2 regions of the Exiguobacterium sp. QJM3NY_9 genome follow, and region 2 is predicted to be linked to the other one. Evidence: riboswitches for the same ligand, from Rfam matches in the RefSeq annotation. Region 2 holds a riboswitch; the other holds the start of a gene.
What was found. A riboswitch is a leader RNA that binds a small molecule or an ion and turns the genes downstream of it on or off. The one in region 2 is predicted to bind S-adenosylmethionine.
Positions count from the first base shown of each region.

Region 1: it holds a riboswitch for S-adenosylmethionine, as region 2 does, so the genes downstream of both, metK (methionine adenosyltransferase) here and AC0VYQ_RS15225 (amino acid permease) in region 2, are expected to answer to the same signal.

Region 1 is NZ_CM149679.1:2,285,561-2,296,138, forward strand. Features, by position in the region: gene AC0VYQ_RS11710 (MDR family MFS transporter) at 1-676, opposite strand, end outside; gene mnmM (tRNA 5-(aminomethyl)-2-thiouridylate-methyltransferase MnmM) at 848-1,438, shown strand; gene AC0VYQ_RS11720 (alpha/beta fold hydrolase) at 1,477-2,181, opposite strand; gene AC0VYQ_RS11725 (N-acetyltransferase family protein) at 2,260-2,748, opposite strand; gene metK (methionine adenosyltransferase) at 2,890-4,098, opposite strand; SAM riboswitch class I at 4,227-4,353, opposite strand; gene pckA (phosphoenolpyruvate carboxykinase (ATP)) at 4,586-6,154, shown strand; gene AC0VYQ_RS11740 (EAL and HDOD domain-containing protein) at 6,222-7,478, opposite strand; gene AC0VYQ_RS11745 (alpha/beta hydrolase family protein) at 7,641-8,381, opposite strand; gene ytkD (RNA deprotection pyrophosphohydrolase) at 8,353-8,826, opposite strand; gene AC0VYQ_RS11755 (glucose-6-phosphate isomerase) at 8,960-10,309, opposite strand; gene AC0VYQ_RS11760 (iron-containing alcohol dehydrogenase) at 10,423-10,578, opposite strand, start outside.
Region 2 is NZ_CM149679.1:2,983,236-2,993,813, reverse strand. Features, by position in the region: gene AC0VYQ_RS15235 (ketopantoate reductase family protein) at 1-398, shown strand, start outside; gene AC0VYQ_RS15230 (polysaccharide pyruvyl transferase family protein) at 702-2,108, shown strand; SAM riboswitch class I at 2,217-2,318, shown strand; gene AC0VYQ_RS15225 (amino acid permease) at 2,399-3,802, shown strand; gene mmuM (homocysteine S-methyltransferase) at 3,777-4,709, shown strand; gene AC0VYQ_RS15215 (MarR family winged helix-turn-helix transcriptional regulator) at 4,858-5,280, opposite strand; gene AC0VYQ_RS15210 (CBS domain-containing protein) at 5,459-5,914, shown strand; gene AC0VYQ_RS15205 (MFS transporter) at 5,932-7,173, shown strand; gene AC0VYQ_RS15200 (hypothetical protein) at 7,286-7,651, shown strand; gene AC0VYQ_RS15195 (ArgE/DapE family deacylase) at 7,699-8,859, opposite strand; gene AC0VYQ_RS15190 (SDR family oxidoreductase) at 9,126-9,947, opposite strand; gene AC0VYQ_RS15185 (hypothetical protein) at 10,096-10,578, shown strand, end outside.

The sequences.
Region 1 (10,578 bases), 700 kb from region 2:
AAACGAACCAAAGCAACGCATATCCGACTGAAACGTAGAGCATCGTCCGAACCGATTCCTTCGATAACGGCTCACGGACTTCTTCCGTCGTGAACTCTTTTTGTCGTTTAACCTGCGGCGCCTGAATCCAGTTCAATCCTATGAACAGAACAATCGCAAACACTACATAGAGCAATAAGTTCGCGATGAAAATAAATTGAATATCAATCGCAGCAATTTGACCACTGACTGCCGTACCAAGCGCAACTCCAACGTTTTGTGCTACATAGATTGCATTGAAGGCACGTCGTCCGCCTTTTGGCCAAATCAGACCGGTTAATGCGTAAATCGTCGGGAACACCATCCCCCCGACGAAACCGATCAATCCAAGCATCGTCACATAACCAATGAATGTCTGATGGAACAACAGCAGACCAATCGAAGCAATCACGAGTCCGATGACACTGATGATGAGCGTCCGCTTCCCACCTAAACGATCAAACGCTTTTCCACCCATGTAATTTCCGACGATTGCGAGCGCCGAGTTGACGAACAAGGCCATTCCTGCCTTGGTCATGGATTCGCCTAAGTATTCATGAATATATAATGTATTAAACGGCCATAAAAAAGAGGCTCCTGTCGTATTGATCGCCATCGCCAACACGAGGATCCAGACCGCACGAGGTAATTTCGGCATAATAGGTGTCCTCCAATATAGTTCTCACCTTTGCCACTTTACGAAATTGTTCTGTGCTCTGTCAAGAAACTTCATTTTGAATGAATTATCGGAATAATGGTATAATCAGGAACAAAAGAATACGTGATGAACGAACAAAGAACAATCTTACTTGAACAGGAGCCTAAACCCATGTCACTAGCCCGCGTCTTACCTTATGCCAAAGAACTCTTAGAATCTGTCATCCACGAAGGAGATTGTGTCGTCGATATGACTGCCGGAAATGGTCACGATACCTTGTTTCTTGCGGAGCAAGTCGGACCAGACGGTCGTGTCATCGCCTTCGATGTACAAGAACAAGCGATTGAAGAAACGAAACGTCGTCTAGAAACCGCTCACGTCAAAGAGTGGGTCGATCTCTACCACGAAAGTCATATTCATGTTGGCGCACGCCTCGTTAATGAAGCCCGTCCGATTCGAGCGGGCGTTTTCAATCTTGGTTATTTACCAGGAAGTGACAAGTCCGTCACGACGACCGGTGAAGATACGTTAGAAGCGCTAGGTGCTTTGTTACCCGTCCTCGTACCCGGCGGTTTAATCGTCCTCGTCATCTATCATGGACATGTAGAAGGAAGACGGGAACGGGATGCTGTTCTCGATTATGTCGAAAGTCTTTCGCAGCAAGACTACGCCGTCTTACAGTATCGTTTTCTCAATCAACAAAACAATCCTCCTTTCATCATCGCCATCGAAAAAAAATTAAAAAAGCAAACACTCGATTAATAGTAAAAGACGCTGTCAGCACGACAGCGTCTTTTTTGTCATTCCTCAACCATCTTCAAAAAAAGCAATAATTTTTCAGCGAACCGTGTATTGAGACGTTCAAAGCTGAAATGCGGAAATCCATGGAGCCGTTGAAGATAGATTTGATCGCCACCCATTTTCCGGCAAATCTCTAACGTATATTTTACGTCCGCGAATTGATCGTCCGGTGCATAAAAACAAGCGAGGTTGACTCGCGGTAGTTTCTTCCGCTCTTCATCATGTAAGACGATTTCTTCTTCAATCTCCCGGTACTGTGCATATGTCAACTCACCAAGACGTGCCGTATCTTCACTATTTTGACCAAACGGCAACATCCCGAGTGGCGCATCCGGCCGAAAACGATCGAATGCACTTGCAAATACTTGTTTGACGCCACCGAGTTGTTTTGAATTATGCCAATCAAATAACGGCGAAATATACGACAAACTCGCAATCGGCAATTCATATTCCTGCAGTAGCCGGTTGACGACGAGTGCGCCCATGCTGCAGGCGATGATATGAATCGGTAACTTTCGTTTTCCGGCTTCTCGTAAAGCATCCTTCAGTAGTTGTTGATGTTCCTCAAGCGATATCCGGCGCGGTGCGTCTACACGTAACACTTCATAATCCTTTTCAAGGACTCGAATTAATGCATCGCTCGGCGTCGCTCGCAGTTGAAGGGGATAGACGAGTACGATAATCCCTGTTGCTTGATCTTCCACAAACTCACCTCTTCATACAAGTATCTCTGTATTATAACGTTTACATCTTGATGTCAAAAACCATCTTAAGTCGGATTTTCATTCATATATACGTTTTAAGCGTGTCACAGGTTCCACTTGACCGAAAATTTCTTCAGTCGTTTCACTTTCTTCTCTAAAACCGAAAGAGACTAGAAACTGGCGCGCTTTATAGTTTCGTGATTCAACGTAGACTTCAATCGGGGAAGCACCTTGGTGTTCAAGTTCACGAATCAACTTTCGTCCAATCCCATTTTGTTGATATTTCGGTAGTACATACAAGCGAACGATTTCCCACGTGCCGTCAACATCGATCGCATGGATGAAACCGACGATTTCTTCCTCGATAATGGCGACATTGAAATATTCTCCCCGCGCTTCCTCCGCCGTCCGAATTGCTCGAACGACTTCTTCTTGCGGATACGCCTCTTGTACGAAATGGGCTTTCGAGCTTTCCGAATAAATCTCTTCGTACGTATCCATCCAAGAGGTAATGGCAATATCATGAATGCGTGCCGCATCAGTAGGAATTGCTTCGCGTATCTCCATATCGGACTCCCCCTTTTTTCCGTTTACCGGTACATGTTCTTTTACCCTTTTCTAGAAAAATCATTCGTTTCCCTGCAAAGTTCGAGACAAACAAAAAAAGTTCAGAAACAAACTCATGCGAGTCTGCTTCTGAACTGAAAATTAAGCGAATCGTTTCGCTTGTTCTTCAAGAATTGCTGCTTTATCTGTTTGCTCCCATGGTAATTCGATATCTGTACGACCGAAATGACCATAAGCTGCTGTCTGACGATAAATCGGACGGCGGAGATCAAGCATGTTGATGATCCCTGCTGGGCGAAGATCGAAGTTTTCAGCAACGAGTTCGACGAGTTGTGCTTCTGGAAGTTTACCTGTTCCAAACGTATCAACTGCAATCGATACTGGGTGCGCGACACCAATCGCGTACGCAAGTTGAACTTCTGCTTTATCTGCAAGACCAGCAGCTACGAGGTTTTTCGCGACGTAACGTGCTGCATATGCTGCAGAACGGTCAACTTTTGTTGGATCTTTACCAGAGAATGCGCCGCCGCCATGACGTGCATATCCACCATACGTATCAACGATGATTTTACGTCCAGTTAATCCTGCATCACCTTGTGGTCCACCGATGACGAAGCGGCCTGTCGGGTTAATGAAGAACTTTGTTTCCGCATCGATGTATTCTGATGGAATCACAGGTGCGATGACATGCTCTTTCAGGTCTGCTTGGATTTGCTCAAGCGTCACTTCTTCTGCATGTTGTGTTGAGATGACGATTGTATCGACACGAACCGGTTCGTTGTTCTCATTGTATTCTACAGTTACTTGCGTCTTACCATCCGGACGGAGGTAGTCAAGTTGTCCAGTTTTACGGACTTCTGCGAGACGACGAGCAAGTTTGTGTGAAAGTGAAATCGGAAGTGGCATCAATTCAGGTGTTTCTTTCGTTGCATAACCGAACATGAGACCTTGGTCCCCTGCACCGATTGCATCGATTTCTTCATCTGACATGCTACCTTCGCGTGCTTCAAGCGCTTGGTCAACACCGAGAGCGATATCTGCTGATTGCTCATCGATTGAAGTCAATACAGCACAAGTGTCTGCATCGAAACCATATTTAGCGCGTGTATAGCCAATCTCACGAATTGTTTCGCGAACGACTTTCGGGATATCGACATAAGTCGATGTCGTGATTTCACCTGCGACGAGGACAAGTCCTGTCGTGACAGATGTTTCAGCAGCGACACGAGCATTCGGATCGGCTGCGAGGATTGCATCTAAGATAGAATCCGAGATTTGGTCACAGATTTTATCCGGGTGACCTTCAGTAACTGACTCCGACGTAAATAGTCGGCGATTAAGGTTTGTCATGTTTGACCCTCCCAAAAAAGAATTTGACGGTGTACTCATTTCCCCTAGTTGAGTGGGACGGTAAAATGAAAAAAACCTCTCCATGTCCAAAAAATGGTCAGGGAAAGGTTGTGCGTTCTTCCTTTACCCTCTTATCGTTCGAAGTGTTTACTTCGCTTCAGGAGAGCACCTTTTCCTTCATTAATAGAATTCTTAATGTAGGACGGTTGCCGGGTTTCTTCGGGCCTTGTTCCCTCCACCTGCTCAGAATAAGAGTATCCGTTACGAATTACATGATATAAAGTTGTGACCACTCTGTCAAGCTACGTTTTAATTTCTAGTCGAAACTTTCCCGAAGAGATGTTAAACTGTTAATGCTGAAAGCGTTTCCAGAAAAATAGAAATCAGCGCTAAAAAAGGATTGCTCATCCTTTAGTATGTCATATATAATAAATGTGTCATACTAAATGCCAGAGCTAAACCAACGTAGGGGAAAGGTGGGGTCAGGATGCCGATGACGGTCCTGAATATCGAAGAGCTACTCAAGAAGGAGCATGTGTTCAAACAACTATCTGTTGCTGAGCTAGTCGAACATGCAATTCGTAACGAAGAAGGGGTTCTTGCTGAAAATGGCGCTCTGTCTGTAGAAACGGGGAAATTTACAGGTCGTTCACCTAAAGACAAGTTCATTGTTCGCGATCAGTCATGCGAGTCACATATCGATTGGGGCCATGTCAATCAACCGATGGAAGCAGACAACTTCGAGCAACTTTTACAAAAAGTTCTTCGCTACATGAATGAAGCAGATCAGCTCTACTACACAGAAGCTGCTGCTGGTGCAGACACTCATTTTACCCTTCCGGTTCGGATTGTGACACAATATGCTTGGCATAATTTGTTTGCAAAACAACTATTTTTGCGTGAATATCCGACAGAAGCTGCTTTTGAGCCTTTCACGGTTATTTATGCGCCTCACTTCAAAGCAGATCCGAAAGTCGATGGAACGAATTCCGAAACGTTCATCGCCATGTCATTCGAACATCGGATTGTCTTAATCGGTGGAACGGAATATGCGGGCGAAATCAAAAAATCGATTTTCTCTGTCATGAACTACCTTTTACCTCAACGAGACGTCTTATCGATGCATTGCTCGGCTAACGTCGGTCATGAGGGTGACGTCGCTTTATTCTTCGGATTATCCGGTACTGGTAAGACCACACTGTCTGCTGACGACAGTCGTCAATTGATTGGTGACGATGAGCACGGGTGGTCCAACGACGGCGTCTTCAATATCGAAGGTGGCTGTTACGCAAAAACGGTCAACCTATCGCGCGAAAAAGAACCACAAATCTTTGATGCGATTCGTTTTGGCACTGTCCTCGAAAACGTCGTCCTCGATGATGCACGAATTCCTGACTATGATGATACGTCGAAAACGGAAAACACACGGGCCGCTTATCCGATTACAGCGATTGATAATATTGCAGTACCATCACGCGCCGGACATCCGAAAACGATTGTCTTTTTAACAGCTGATGCTTACGGCGTCCTGCCGCCAATCAGTAAGTTGACGAAGGAGCAAGCGATGTATCACTTCTTATCCGGGTATACATCGAAGTTAGCCGGGACAGAGCGTGGCGTAACAGAACCGGAAGCGACATTCTCGACATGCTTCGGTTCGCCTTTCTTACCGCTCATTCCTGAAAAATATGCAACGATGCTCGGTGAGCTCATCGACCGGCATGGTGTCACGGTCTACCTCGTCAATACAGGCTGGACGGGTGGCGCATATGGGACGGGAAGTCGGATGAAGCTTTCCTATACACGGACGATGGTCAATGCAGCTGTCAACGGCACGCTCGCTGATATCCCGACGGAAGAGCATCCGATTTTCGGGCTACACATGCCGCTCGAAGTCCCTGGTGTCCCAAGCGACTTGCTCAATCCTGTCAAAGTTTGGTCGGATGCTGATGCGTATGAACAACAAGCACGGGCTTTGGCAACTAAATTCAAACAAAATTTCACACGGTTCGACAGTGCAACTACTGAAATCAAATCAGCAGGGCCACGTGTTTAATTAAATTAAGATAATTAAAAGGCACCAGACACTGTATGTTCAGTGAGCTGGTGCCTTTTAACGTCCATTAGACGATTGAATCTTCTTCATCCGGTTGCAGATGAAGTTCTTTTTTAGTCAACCAATCTTGACTCTCTTTTAATAGTGCATAGGCACGCTGTTTTGAAATACCAAAACGATGGGTTAGTTTTTCAAACTGTTCAAATTCACCACGGTCGGCACTAATCGCGAGCAATAAACAATCACGAAACGGGTGATCTTTTCCTTGTAACACGATTTTCAACGTCGACTCGATTGGTAATTGATCGATGATTTCATCAATATCGACTGACAGTAATGCATCGATATGCGAGAGTAAGCCAATCATGTAGGCACTTTCCGGACGTAACGTCTTTGTTTCAAGTGCAAATAACTCGCATAACTTGGCACAATGCAGTGAAGAACGCAACAACTCGTCTGACCACTTGTACGGACTCGCAAGTCGCATCTCTCGTAAAACGATTAACGAAATCCAACTTTTAAGTTGTGAAAACCCGAGCAGTGAAATCGCTTGACGAACGGATTCGACGGTATTTCGAAGACCAATCCCGGGAGAATTGATAAGCTGAAGGACTTGCACACTAATGTATGGATTTCCTTCGATTTCATCAACGACTTGATCATAATACTCATCTGATTCGAGCCACTTCAACATCTTTAACAATACAGGCAATTGTGGCGGAACAGCCTTCCCTTTCATCAGCATCGGTTTTGCATAAAAGTAGCCTTGGAACCAGTCGTACCCCATGCTCAAGCTACGCAGATGATCTTCATGCGTTTCGACACGCTCTGCCAACAAACGGATATGCGGATAGTTTCGTTTAACGATATGTAAAATCGCACTTTGTTCACGTGGGTTGATTGCTTCGATATCAATTTTTATTAAATCAATTAAATCAAACAACTCTGGACCATGATTTCGTAATAAATCCGTCACGAAATCATCCAAGGCCAATTGAAATCCAGCCTCTTTCCATTTTTTCAAAACCGACAGCATATGCGAATCGATGACGACGGTCTCAAGCACTTCGATGACAAATCGTTTCGGATCTAAGTGGTCAATCAGCTCACCTTGCAATAAATCACCGGTGAAATTGATGAATAAACGTTTTCCTTCTGCCACTCGATCGACACCTAAATGGACAAGCGTATTCGTCAACACGTCCATCGTCGCTAACTCACCATCAAAAATAGCAGGAGCTTCAACTGAACGATATAATAATTCAAACGCATCGATGGCACCGGATCGATTCACGATTGGTTGTCGTGCCAACAAGATTTCCATCCCGTTCTCCCCTTTTGTCTTCCACCCTATAGTTCACTTCATATTTTTTAGTATACCAAATATTGTTTTCTGTTTAAAAAATGCTTTTTTAAAACATATCAATGTTACTGATTTTCTAAAAAAAGTCACCCCGGCTGTTCGAGGTGACTACATCCTATGTTATCAGTGCATCATCCAATCGATGATTTCCTTCGTCACAGCAAATTTTTCATGCAACGGAAACTGATGGGCCTGCTCGTAAATCCGAAGCCGCGTCTGACTCGGATAGCGTGCAGCGTAATTCGTTGCATGACGTAAGCGAACCTTTTGATCGTACCGTCCGTGAATCAGCAAGACTTGCCCTTGTGGGGCGGCGTAGAGCGGCGAACGGATTTGATACGCATGTTGTTGCGTCTCTGGCAATCCACCCGTGAAACGGCGTAACATTTTTTGCATCGTTCTCTGTTCTTCATATGTCCAGACGAGATTCGTCACCCCTGCCCATGAGACCGTGCGCGCGACCGGGCGATGATGTGCCAACAACAAGGCCATCTGTCCACCACGAGAGAAGCCGAACACCGAGACGCGTTCCACGTGACGGGTTAACCAATCATATGCCCCTGTTGCATCACGAATATCATGATGACCAAAATCTTCCTTCCCAGTGCCCCCTAAGTTCCCTCGGTAAAAAGGGGCCATGACTAAAAATCCGGCTTGAGCAAACTGCATCAGTCGCGTCGGTCGAACCATTCCGATATTACGTGTCCCGCCACGTAAATACAGCATCCCTTGCCCATTCGGACGTGTCGGTAAAACGACATAGGCACCGACCCGTTCGTGATCAGATGTTTCATAGTAAATACGAAACGTCCGGAAGGGACCTTGCTTCGGCAATTCAAACCAATCGGCGTTCGGCGAGTACACGAAGTGTCTCCGGAAGGACACGGTCCTTCATCATAAAGCTGTATTTTCGATTCGCGTCAAGACGCTGCGGGAGGTCGTCCAACAAAAAGGCTCCGTCTGTCTCATCGACAGCGAGATGCGGAACGAGTGATTCGATTTCGGCGAAGTAGATATTCTTAATGATTGTATCGCCTCGTCCTTCGACACGATATTGACCAATGTAGGCGAGGCTTGCGATGCTTCCGCCTGTCTCCTCCATCACTTCCCGGCGTGCCGCTTCTTCCGCTGTTTCACCCGGTTCGACTTTTCCCCCAGGAAACTCGTACCCGCGTTGCTTATGATGCGTCAATAGCCATTTCCCCTCGTACACGGCAATGACCCAGACATGGAGAGGTTTTGTTGAGAATGGATGATCATCGAAACTCAACTCAACTTGATTTTGATAGTAATCTAAAAATCTAATCACGTACGTGCACCTCATTTCTTCTTCTACCTTCACTTTACCTGTTTCGAAAGCATTCTAAAAGTGAAAGTGCGTAGGAATCGAGGAGAATGACAAAAAAAGGCATCCCCTGTCATCCAGGAGATGCCTTTTTAACTTATTTCAAGCGTGCTTCGAGCTCTGCTTTTTCTGCTTCAAAACCAGGTTTTCCGAGAAGTGCGAACATATTTTTCTTATATGCCTCAACACCGGGTTGGTCGAATGGGTTAACTCCAAGAAGATAACCGCTCATCGCGCAAGCTTTTTCGAAGAAATAGAACAAGAATCCGAGATGGTACGGCGTCATCTCTGGTAATTCGACTGTTAAGTTCGGAACTTGACCATCTGTATGAGCAAGTAACGTCCCTTCTGCCGCTTTATCGTTGACGAATTGGATTGATTTCCCTTCGAGGAAGTTCAAGCCGTCAAGATCTTGTGCATCTTTTTCAATCGTCAATTCATGACGCGCTTGCCCGACTTTGATGACCGTCTCAAACAAATCACGACGTCCCTCTTGCACGTATTGACCCATCGAGTGTAAATCTGTCGAGAAGTCGACCGCTGCCGGGAAGATCCCTTTAAAGTCTTTTCCTTCAGATTCTCCGTACAACTGTTTCCACCATTCCGATACGTAATGTAATGCCGGTTCATAGTTGACGAGAAGCTCAATCGTTTTTCCTTTTGCATACAATGCATTTCGGACGACCGCATATTGATATGCTTCGTTTTCAGCAAGATTTTCATTCGCGAATTTCTCTTGTGCGTCACGCGCACCTGCCATCAATTCTTCGATTGAAATGCCAGCAGCAGCGATTGGCAAAAGACCGACCGGTGTCAAGACAGAGAAACGTCCACCGACATCATCCGGAATGACGAACGTCTGGTATCCTTCTGAGTCAGCAAGCGTTTTTAACGCGCCACGTGCTTTGTCCGTCGTTGCATAAATTCGGTTTTTCGCTTCAGCCTGACCGTATTTCTCTTCCATGAACGATTTCAACAATCGGAATGAAATTGCCGGCTCCGTCGTCGTCCCTGATTTAGAGATAATGTTGACCGAGACGTCTTTTCCTTCAAGCACTTCAAATAAATCGTGCAGATACGTCGATGAAATGTTATGACCCGCATAAATGATTTGTGGCGCCTTCCGCTCGTCTTTTGATAACAGGTTGTGGAAGGAATGACCTAACATCTCGATTGCGGCACGCGCTCCGAGGTAAGATCCACCGATTCCGACGACGAGCAAGACGTCTGAATCTGATTTGATTTTTTCAGCTGATTCTTGAATGCGAGCGAACTCCGCTTTGTCATAGTTCGTCGGTAAGTCGACCCATCCCAGGAAGTCGCTGCCGGCACCTGTGCCGTTGTGAATCGCTCCATGTAATGTCTTAACCGTGTCTGCCATGTAATCTACTTCATGTTGCCCTACGAATTGTAATGCTTTCGAATAATCAAAACGTACCGTTGTCATTCCATCGTCCTCCTTATTCATTCGCAAACAAATGCGACCTTCCTTCTCATTAAAACGCAAGAAGGAAGGTCGTTCAAGTCTTTTGTGAAAAGATTAGCAAATGTTAGAGAAACTTATAACGCTGCCGTTACGATTTCACGAACATCTTCATTACCAAGTGATTTGAAGTTACCGAAATCACCGCGCGTCATTGCTGACTTAACGATTGAATCGATTGTATCTTCTTTGATGTCGTAATCCGCGAGGCGGTTTGGCGCACCGAGTGATGT
Region 2 (10,578 bases):
CATCAGACCACATCATGCAAGACATGTGGCAAAAGTATCTCTTCATTACGACCTTTTCCGGAGTGACTTCGCTATTTCGGGCACCGATTGGTCCGATTCGCGACGACGCCGCCGGGGATCGTGTCATCCGGAATGTCTTACGAGAAGCAAAACAAGCCATGGACAGTCAAGGGGCAACGTTCGTGCAACATATCGAACAGGAGCAGGAAAAACGGATTCATCAAATGGCACCGGATATGAAGTCGTCGTTGCAACGGGATATGGAAAAACAAGGCATGGTCGAAGCAGACCATCTGTTTGGCAGTTTAATAGAAGGAACGGAGCCAGCGGTGTACCCGACGTTACGGATGATTCATACGAATTTAAAGGTATATGAACAGCTATCAATTACTATTTAAGCTGTTGAAGGGCTTCGAAATCGAGAATTACAAATAGCTTCTCCAAGGTGACTCTATCGTTTATCTTAAGAGAAGCTATTTATGTAGCTAGAAAATGTTATGTTCGTAAATTTTTCTTGACTGACTCTGATTACAAGTGGGGAAAATATTAAATAAAATTTAAATGATAAGAATATTCTTTTAAATGATACTCTATCTCTTTAATTAAAATAGACTTAAGTATAAGTAAGGGATATGATTTAGATATCTCTAAAATATAAGTTATTAATGTTTTTTTGGATTTGTGAGAGGGGATAATTTGACATGAAGCGTATTATTATTCGTGCAGGTATGACACCCTTTGAACAGTTTGATGCTGAGTATATAATGAGAGAAAATTCAATCGGAGGGAACGTTGGGAATTTGATCTATCAGTACAGTATCTTCCGAACATTGATGACGGAAGGAACGACGATCACGCCTGACTATTACTACTATGATGAAGAACGTGCAGATGAGATCAACGAAAAATTTGATCTTTACGTCATTCCACTTGCAGATGCATTCCGTCAAGAGTTCGCATCGTCCCTTCGAAAATACACACGATTGATTAAAAAATTGAAAATTCCGGTCGTCGTCATCGGTGTTGGTCTACGCGCACCATTCGAGCCGGACTTAAAAGGCGGATTCCCGTTCGACGAGGATGTTAAAGCATTCGTCAGCGCAGTCCTCGAACGTTCAAGTATCATTGGACTTCGTGGTGAAATCACGTCGAAATACCTGACACGCCTTGGTTTCCGTGAAGGCATCGATCATAAAGTCATCGGTTGCCCATCGATGTATGCATTCGGTCGTAATCTTCACATTCGTGAGACAAACATCACGAAAGATTCGATGGTTAGTGTCAATTCATCACGTTTTTCACCCAAAAATGTCCTTGATTTTATCACACGTGGAATGGAAGAGTATCCAAATCACTATTTCATCCCACAATGGATGAAAGAATTGAAGTTGACGTACACTGGAACTCATCCGTTTGGAGACCTTTCAGATATGAATTATGCAGCTAGAATGTCACACCCGGTGTATATGAATGACCGTGTTCGTTTCTTCTTAAACGCTCAAACGTGGTTCGACTTCCTCAAAGAAGCTGACTTGAGCTTTGGTGCACGTCTCCACGGAAACATCACAGCGACACTCGCTGGAACACCAAGTATTTTGATTCCTAAAGATGCACGGATGCGTGAATTAACAGATTACCATCAATTGACGCACATCTGGGCAAATGACATCACGGCAGACACACGGCTTTCGGACGTCGTCGAAACAGCAGACTTCCAAAGCCCGGCGCGGATTCAAGTGAAAAACTTCGACAACTTTCTTGACTTCTTGAACACGAACGACTTGGAGCATATCTATCAAGACACGAACTATCCAGAGAACGTGCCGTTTGATCGTGAAATGGCGAAAACAGAACTCCTCCCAGCGGTTAAACCGATTACAGGAATCAGTATGGAAGAAGCAATCGCACGTTTTGAATCATTCTTCCCGGAAGAAGAGAAAAAAATTGCTGCGATTCAAAAACATGATAAAGATAAAGACAAAAAGATTAAAACGTTACAAGATAAACTCAACAAGCAGACGAAGGTGGTTAAACATCAAGAAGGTACATTGAACCGTAAAGCGGTTCGGATGGCCCTTAAGACAGCTAATCTCTTCGTAAAAAAATAACAAAAGAACGTCTCATGCCAATGCGGTGTGAGACGTTTTTTTTGAATTCTATTATCTGAATTGTGTTGACAATTCAAAAAAGGACTGCTACTGTTATGAAAAATTACATTCTTATCCAGAGAGGTGGAGGGACTGGCCCTTTGAAGCCTCAGCAACAGGTCGAAAGATACTGTGCTAATTCCTGCGGGTGTTGTACCCGATCGATAAGCGCTCTTGATGTTGTCGACCGACGCACCCTGTCTGTACAGGAGTGCGTTTTTTTATTGAGTGAGAAAGAGGAGTGGTGGAGGATGGAGCAAAAAACAACATTTCGACGAAAGATGGAGTCCCGTCATATCGTCATGCTGTCGTTAGGTGGCGTCATCGGGACGGGGCTGTTCCTAAGTACGGGGTACACATTAGAGCAAGCAGGTCGAATCGGGACGATTTTGTCCTACTTGCTTGGGGCACTCGTCGTTTATCTCGTGATGCTTTGTTTAGGGGAACTCGCTGTACATATGCCGGAAACCGGTGCCTTTCATAGTTATGCAACAAAGTATATTGGACCGGGAACCGGCTATACGGTCGCTTGGCTCTACTGGCTGACCTGGACGGTGGCGCTCGGTTCCGAGTTTACGGCAGCAGGTTTATTGATGCAACGCTGGTTCCCGGACGTGCCAGTCTGGTTGTTCAGCGGATTGTTCGTCATCATCATTTTAGTGATTAATGTACTGACAGTGCGCGTGTTCGCCGAAGTCGAATTTTGGTTTTCTGCCGTGAAAGTCATGACGATCATCGCCTTCATCGTCTTAGGGGCAGCAGCAATCGTCGGCTTTATTCCACTGGCGTCAGGAGAAGCAGCTCCGTTGTTCGGACCGCTGACGGAAGGGGAACTCTTCCCGAACGGGGCCTTTGCGATTTTGATGACGATGCTCGCCGTCAACTTTGCCTATTCGGGGACAGAACTGATTGGTGTTGCGGCAGGCGAGGCGGTTGATCCGAAGCGGACGATTCCTCTTGCCATCCGGACGACGATTGTCCGGCTGGTCGTGTTTTTTGTCGGCACGATCATCGTCCTGGCGATTTTACTGCCGACGGATGCGAACGGTGTGCTCGAGAGTCCGTTCGTTGCCGTCTTCGAACGGATCGGGATTCCATTTGCGGCGGACATCATGAACTTTGTCATCTTGACAGCAATCTTATCGGCAGCGAACTCCGGGTTGTACGCTGCGTCACGGATGTTGTGGTCGTTGTCTGATCAACAGATGATTTCACCGTTCTTTGCTAAATTGAGTCAAAACGGTGTTCCGACACGTGCCGTCATGTTCAGCATGCTCGGCGGATTGTTTGCACTACTATCGAGTGTCTACGCAGCAGAAAGCGTCTATATCGCACTCGTCTCGATTTCAGGACTTGCTGTCGTCGTTGTCTGGATGAGCATCAGTGCTTCGCAATACTTCTTTCGGCGGCGTTACCTGAGAGAAGGACACGACGTGCAAGACTTGGTGTACCGGACACCATTTTATCCAGTTGTCCCGATCGTCTCCTTTTTGATTTGCCTGTTGTCACTGATCGGGATTGCCTTTGATCCGACGCAGCGTGTTGCCTTATATTTTGGAATTCCCTTTATCGGACTTTGTTATCTCGTGCATCACCTGACGAAAAAATCACAGAAACGGAGTGTGGAAGATGTCAAAACAGAAAAATCCAGTTGAAGCCTTACTTAACGAAAAACCGTTTATTTTACTTGATGGGGCGCTCGCGACAGAACTGGAGCGGCACGGGAGTGATCTCGCCGATCCACTCTGGTCGGCACGAGTCTTGGTCGAAGAGCCGGAGCAGATTCATCGTGTCCATGCCGACTATTTTCGAATCGGTGCGGACTGTGCGATTACCTCAAGTTATCAAGCAAGTTTGCAAGGGTTTAAGCAACGGGGAATCGGGACGGATGCAGCGATCGAACTGATCAAGCAGACGGTTTACTTGGCGCAACATGCACGTCAAGAAGTCGCCGGAACAGGAGCAAAAGCGTTGATTGCCGGATCAGTCGGTCCGTACGGGGCGTATTTGGCCGATGGATCAGAATATATCGGACACTACGGCGTCGATGATGCGACCCTTGAGAACTTTCATCGTCCCCGAATCGAGGCATTGATTGCGGCAGGAGCAGATCTACTGGCCTTCGAAACGATTCCGTCGCTTCAAGAAGCAACCGTCCTGTTTCGGATATTGGAAGAATTTCCGGAACACTCGGCCTGGCTCGCCTTTTCCCTTCGCGATACGGGACACATCAGTGAAGGCACGACGATTGCGGATTGTGTCGCAGCAGTCGGCCGCCATCCGCAACTCGCTGCGCTCGGTGCAAACTGCTTTCCGGCGTCGATCACGACAGATTTCGTAACGGGATTGAAGCGACTGACGGACGTGCCGATCATCGTCTATCCAAATTCGGGAGAACAGTATGATCCCGTCGAGAAAACATGGTCTGGTGAATCGGTGTGTACAGCTTTTGGTGAAGTTGCCAGTGAGTGGTATGCTGCAGGGGCACGCCTGATCGGCGGTTGTTGCCGGACGACACCGGAACAAATTGAACGGATACATGCCGCAATCGAAAGAACGTAATGTTGCAAAAATCGAGCTGAAATCAATCGTAGTGCCGGACGGTTCCGCCCTGTGCGCAAGAAACGCCGATGATCCCGTTTTTCATACGGAGTCATCGGCGTTTTCTATCCCTATTCTTCTCGTTCATGACGTTTTAAGGCGTATCTGATCACCGTTCCCGCAGTTCACGGTTAAATTGTTGGAGCAGGCGTCCAAATGCTTCCGTATCATCGCCTGACCAGTCTGTCAGTAAGCGTTCGATGCTCGCGAGGCGTGCCATCCGGTAAATCGTCAGTTCTTCCTGTCCGAGTGAAGTGATGTGATAGAAGAAGGCACGGCCATCTGCTTCATCGCGTACTTTTTCGACCAATTTCTTTTGATCGAGTGCTGCCGCTTGCCGGCTGACGGTAGAGACGTCAAGTTGCAATTCGCGTGCCAATGTCTTCACCCCGACTGGACCAGACTCGGACAGTTGGCGCAGTAACAAATACGACGCGCGATCCAAATTTCGGTTATCGGCCGTCGCTGTCGTCAAACGACGAATCAGAATCGCAAGTTCTAGTTCAATCACTTCGAGTGCCTGATCAGACATGTTAATCCCCTCTTTTCCTAAGTGCTTCATGTTTCCCATCATTACGCAAGGACTTAGCCCATGTCAATGAGAGTTCAGGAAACTTGACAGACCTTTAGTTGTATTATACAATCATTTTTGTTATTTAATTGCATCATACAACTTATTTATTCAGAACGCACACAAAAGGAGAATTCCGATGAAAGCTTATGAATCGATGAAACAAGAAGTGATCACAGTCCACGAAACAGACGTCATCCGCCATGTCGTCGAACGTTTCATCCAATCCGGAATCAGCGGTGTTCCCGTTATCAATGACGAGAGCGAAGTCGTTGGGTACATCAGTGATGGTGACATCATGCGGGCGATTGGAAAGCACAAAGACATCATCGTCGATACGTTTTTATATGTAGATGTCATCAAAGGGGATGAAGAAGATTATGACGCGCGGGTACGTCACATTCTGAACCGTCCGGTCATGGAGATGGCACGCCGGAAAGTCGTCACGGCAGATGTTGAGACGGAGATGGAAGAAATCGCAGCGACGCTCGGTTCGAAACGGATTAAAAAATTACCGATTTTAAAACAAGGAAAGCTTGTCGGAATCATCAGTCGGGGCGACGTCATCCGTCACTCCTTTAAACGGTTCTTATAAGAGAAAGAAGGGACAATATGGCACTTGCCAATAAAACAACGACGCTTGCGCCGGAAACGGTGTTAGAAGAAAGCAAGCATGGATTATTCCACCAACCGATTGCCGTGTGGGCAGTATTTTTTGCGAGTATCACGGCATTCATGGGGATGGGGCTCGTCAATCCGGTTTTACCGACGATCGCTGATAATTTAGAAGCCTCAAAAAGTGAAGTTACGCTCTTATTTACAAGTTATAATGCCGTCATGGCATTCGCAATGCTGATCACAGGTGCGATTTCATCACGGATTGGTCAAAAAGGAACATTGATGTTAGGCATTGCCGTCATCGCGCTCGTCGCCGGATTTGCATCGCAAGCCGATAGCATCTGGACGCTTGTCGCCTTACGTGGCGGCTGGGGGCTCGGGAATGCCTTGTTCGTCGCAACGGCACTTGCAGCCATCGTCTCCCTCTCGTCAGGCGGGACAGCAAAAGCGATCATCTTATATGAAGCAGCCGTTGGTCTCGGGATTTCGATTGGACCACTCCTCGGAGGGACACTCGGTTCGATCACATGGCGCGCACCATTCATGGGTGTCGCGACAATCATGGTCATCGCCTTCCTCGTCTTGTTGTTCTTGATGCCAAAACCAGTTGCAACAACGACAGCACCACGGCAAAAGATTTCCTTGCTCGCACCTTTCCAAGCGATGAAACATCGTTCACTGTTGACACTCGGGATTGTTGCAGCACTTTATAACGTCGGTTTCTTTACAATCATGGCCTATGCGCCGTTCGTCATGAAACTGCCGGCACAAGGTCTCGGTTTCGTCTTCCTGGGTTGGGGGATGTTGCTCGCCATCACGTCTGTCTTGACAGCGCCGAAGTTAAAACAATGGCTTGGAACGATTAAAGCGATGGTATTGATGCTGTTACTGTTCGCCGTTCTCCTGCTGTTGATGGGGATCTTTACGGAAACACCAGCTGTCGTCATCGTCTGTGTGATTCTTGCCGGGGCGGTACTTGGTAATAACAACACACTCATTACGACAGCCGTCATGGACGCGGCACCGGTCGAACGTTCGACTGCATCTGCTGCATACAGCTTTTTACGTTTCCTCGGGGCAGCCATCGCACCATTCATGGCCGGTAAATTGGCTGAAATCTTTAACGCAAACTTGCCGTTTTACGTCGGGAGCGGATTTGTCTTACTCTCTGTCGTCATCATCGGGGTCAATCTCAAACACATCCGTCACATCGATACAATCGATAGCGGGCATTGATGTAAACGAACATCCTTTCTTCTGCAGAAGCGGAAGAAAGGATGTTTTTGATTAGGTCGACAAAAAAGACGATCGTCGCTTACGATGGTAGGAAACAGAATGGAGGGAACGAATGGAACATACGATTGCTTTCATCGGTTATGAAGGGAAGGTCGAATGGCGTATTTTACGGGTCAATCGTCTGGAAGAAATACTGGAAATCGATGTCGTCCTATCGCAATCGGACAACCAGACCAGTCATCGATTAAATATGTCGTTCGCTGAGTATGATTCCTTTGCGCATGATTTTTTAACGGTCCATGAGCAACTTCGCGGATCTACGACCTATACGCAAGCGGATTTTCACATGACGTTGATCTATCATCGTCTTGGTCACGTCTCGATTGAACTCGGATGGAAGAATCAAAACACAATCACGCTGCAAAGTGATCAAAGTTACCTCGGACAAGCGCTTGCCAGTATCGGGGTCTATACGTAAAAACCGCTCCAGTCTTCGAAAGAGAAGGCTTGAGCGGTTTTTTTCGTTCAGGCTAGGGATTCAAGTGCGAGTTGCTTACATAACGCAATCGTCTGGAAATACTCCGACAAGGGAATCGATTCATCGACTTGATGGGCGAGACGGAAGTCGTGGAACGAAGCGACGGCAATCGGGAATGACTGGCTTGCTTGGCTGAACATCGCCCCGTCCGTCCCACCCGGAATCGCAACGCGCCGCGCCGGATGACCCGTGATGGTTTCCATGTGTCGTGCAACCGTTTCGAGGAACGGTGCATTCGCATCCGTCTCACATGAAGGAATCTCTTTGATGACACGCAGGGTCATCGCGAACGTCGGATCTTCCTGAAGCAGCCGTTGTTCGATATGCGCAAAAGCTTCTAAAATCTCTGGGCGTCCGAATCCGGGAATCGTCCGGATATCCATATAAAAGGAAGCATTACTCGGGATGACATTCGGACCTTCTCCGCCTTGGATCGACGTGATCGAGGCGACGACAGGACCGAGTTGCGGGTGGCGATTGTCGGTGATCGTGAAACGGTCCGACTTCACTTCCTGAATGACACGATACAGGTCATCGATGGCATTTTTCCCGAGTTGCGGCGCAGAACTATGAGCCCCTTTACCGACGCACGTCACTTCGATTCCGACGACACCTTTTTGAGCATATCCAATCATCCCGCTTGTCGGCTCCGTGATCAACAGCGCATCTAAATCGTCGGCGTCACCACGTTCCGTCAAATGTTTTGCACCGGTCATACCGTTTTCTTCATCAGACGTAATAAGCAGTTTGAGATGATTTGGTCGGTCGGCACAGTCCTTTAACTCAATCATCGCATTGACCATTGCCATCACACCAGACTTCATGTCGGACGCCCCGCGACCGTAAATCCGTCCGTCTTCGATTTCACCACCAAAAGGTTGTTTTGTCCAACCGGTCGTTTGGACAGGTACGGTATCAAGATGACCCGATAAACCGATTGTTTTTGGTTCGACGGCTATCTCGCTTGCCGGCAGTGTCGCGATGAGACAGATTCGTTTTGGCGCGACCTCAATCCATTCGGTTTCGATTTCGTGAGTGGTCAAGTGGTCATAGACAAAAGTTGCGACGTCTTGTTCCCCGTCGAGCGGATTGACACTCGGAATTTGCAGGCAATGTTGTAAAGATTCGATTTGTTGTTGCTGCGTCATGCTGATTCCTCCTTGATTTACATTCACTAGAGTATTCCCTGAAAAAAAGTCTTTCAGGAGATAAACAAGCGAGGAGAAAATTTAAAAGCGCGGTACTTCTTAGAATCAAATGGTCCGTTTTTAAGAGGATGCGTCAAAGGGCTGTGGTCGAAAGGCGCAAACCGTTGATTTAATAAGTCGAAGGACATACGAAAAAGAGGAGGACGATTCGTAATCGTCCTCCTCCTTATTTAGATGCTGCGATGCGTTATGCGTCAAATGGATCGTTATTCAGCATCCGTCTTCCATTTATCATCAATCAACATCTCACCAGGCCATGTGTAGGCCATGATCCCGCCGTCTGCTGTGATGTCTTCACCTGTCACGTAAGAGCTGTCGTCGGAAGCGAGGAAGAGGGCAACCGTTGCCATCTCACGTGGTTTCCCGAGACGACCCATTGGTGTGATCCATGCATTGGCATCACGGAATTGTTTTCCTTGGTCTTCGTCTTTTCCGCCGACGAGCGTGTCGATGAGTGGTGTTTCGATCGTACCTGGTGAGAGCGAGTTGACACGAATGCGGTCACGCGCATAATCGATTGCCATCGCCCGTGTAAAGTTCGTGATCCCGCCTTTTGCTGCGTTGTAACCTGAGCGGTTTAAGTCGGCAGCGCGACCTGACATCGATGACGTATTGATGATCGATCCGCCCTTCTCAAGCATTAAAGGAATCAAGAATTTACTCGTCAAGAATGTACCACGTAAGTCGACCGCGATGATTTGGTCAAACAGTTCAATCGGATATTCATGGACTTTTCCGCCTTGCTGATCAATCCCGGCATTGTTGAACAGAACGTCAACCGTCCCGTACGTTTCTTTCAGCTGTGTCGCGAGCTGTTCGACACTATCGACTTGCGTGACGTCGACGTGAATCGCTTCCGCTTGTCCACCAGCCTGTTTGATTTTTTCGACCGTCTCCTGTGCTTTTTCAAGATTGACGTCAGCACAGACGACTTTCGCCCCTTGTTCGGCAAAGACGAGTGCCGTTGCTTGACCAATTCCTGTTGCTGAACCTGTAATAACTGCTACTTTATTCTCTAATCGACCCATGTGTAATTTCCTCCTTCTAAGTACTCTTGCTCCGAATGTTGTTCACCTTATGAATCATTCCCTCGACTTTGGAGGATAAACCTACTGAACTGTCTAGCAATCCATGAGAACGGGAACAGATGAAAAGTGAAAACCCGACAGGAAAGGAATGAGAACGCTGACATCCGAACAACGTGAATATGCAAAAAAATTACTCGATGAAGCGATTCTGTACCAAATCGAGTTAGAGAAAGATGTATTTAAGGATGAGTTGATTGACCGGACGACACCGGTCTTATGGTTTGGTGACGTAAGCGAGCGTAGCTGGCTTACGATTGCGACGAATCCGTCGGCAGGCCAGTTTTTGAACCGGGATGGCACGTTACGCTATGAGACGACAGGACCATTCGTCCTAAGAGAAGTCGATGCGCCGCTTACGGAGTACCGGACGGACCAACGATTTAATCAAATGATTGATTCCTATAATCGTTATTTCAAACAGCCGGACATTTATAAATCGTGGTTCGGACGGGAGGGGGGAGGAAAATTGGAAGGTTTTCTGAATGGATTCGAAGCTTCTTTTTACGGAACCGGAGAGCCGGTCATCCATGCGGATTTTTTTCCATTTCCGACGAAACGGTATATGGGAACG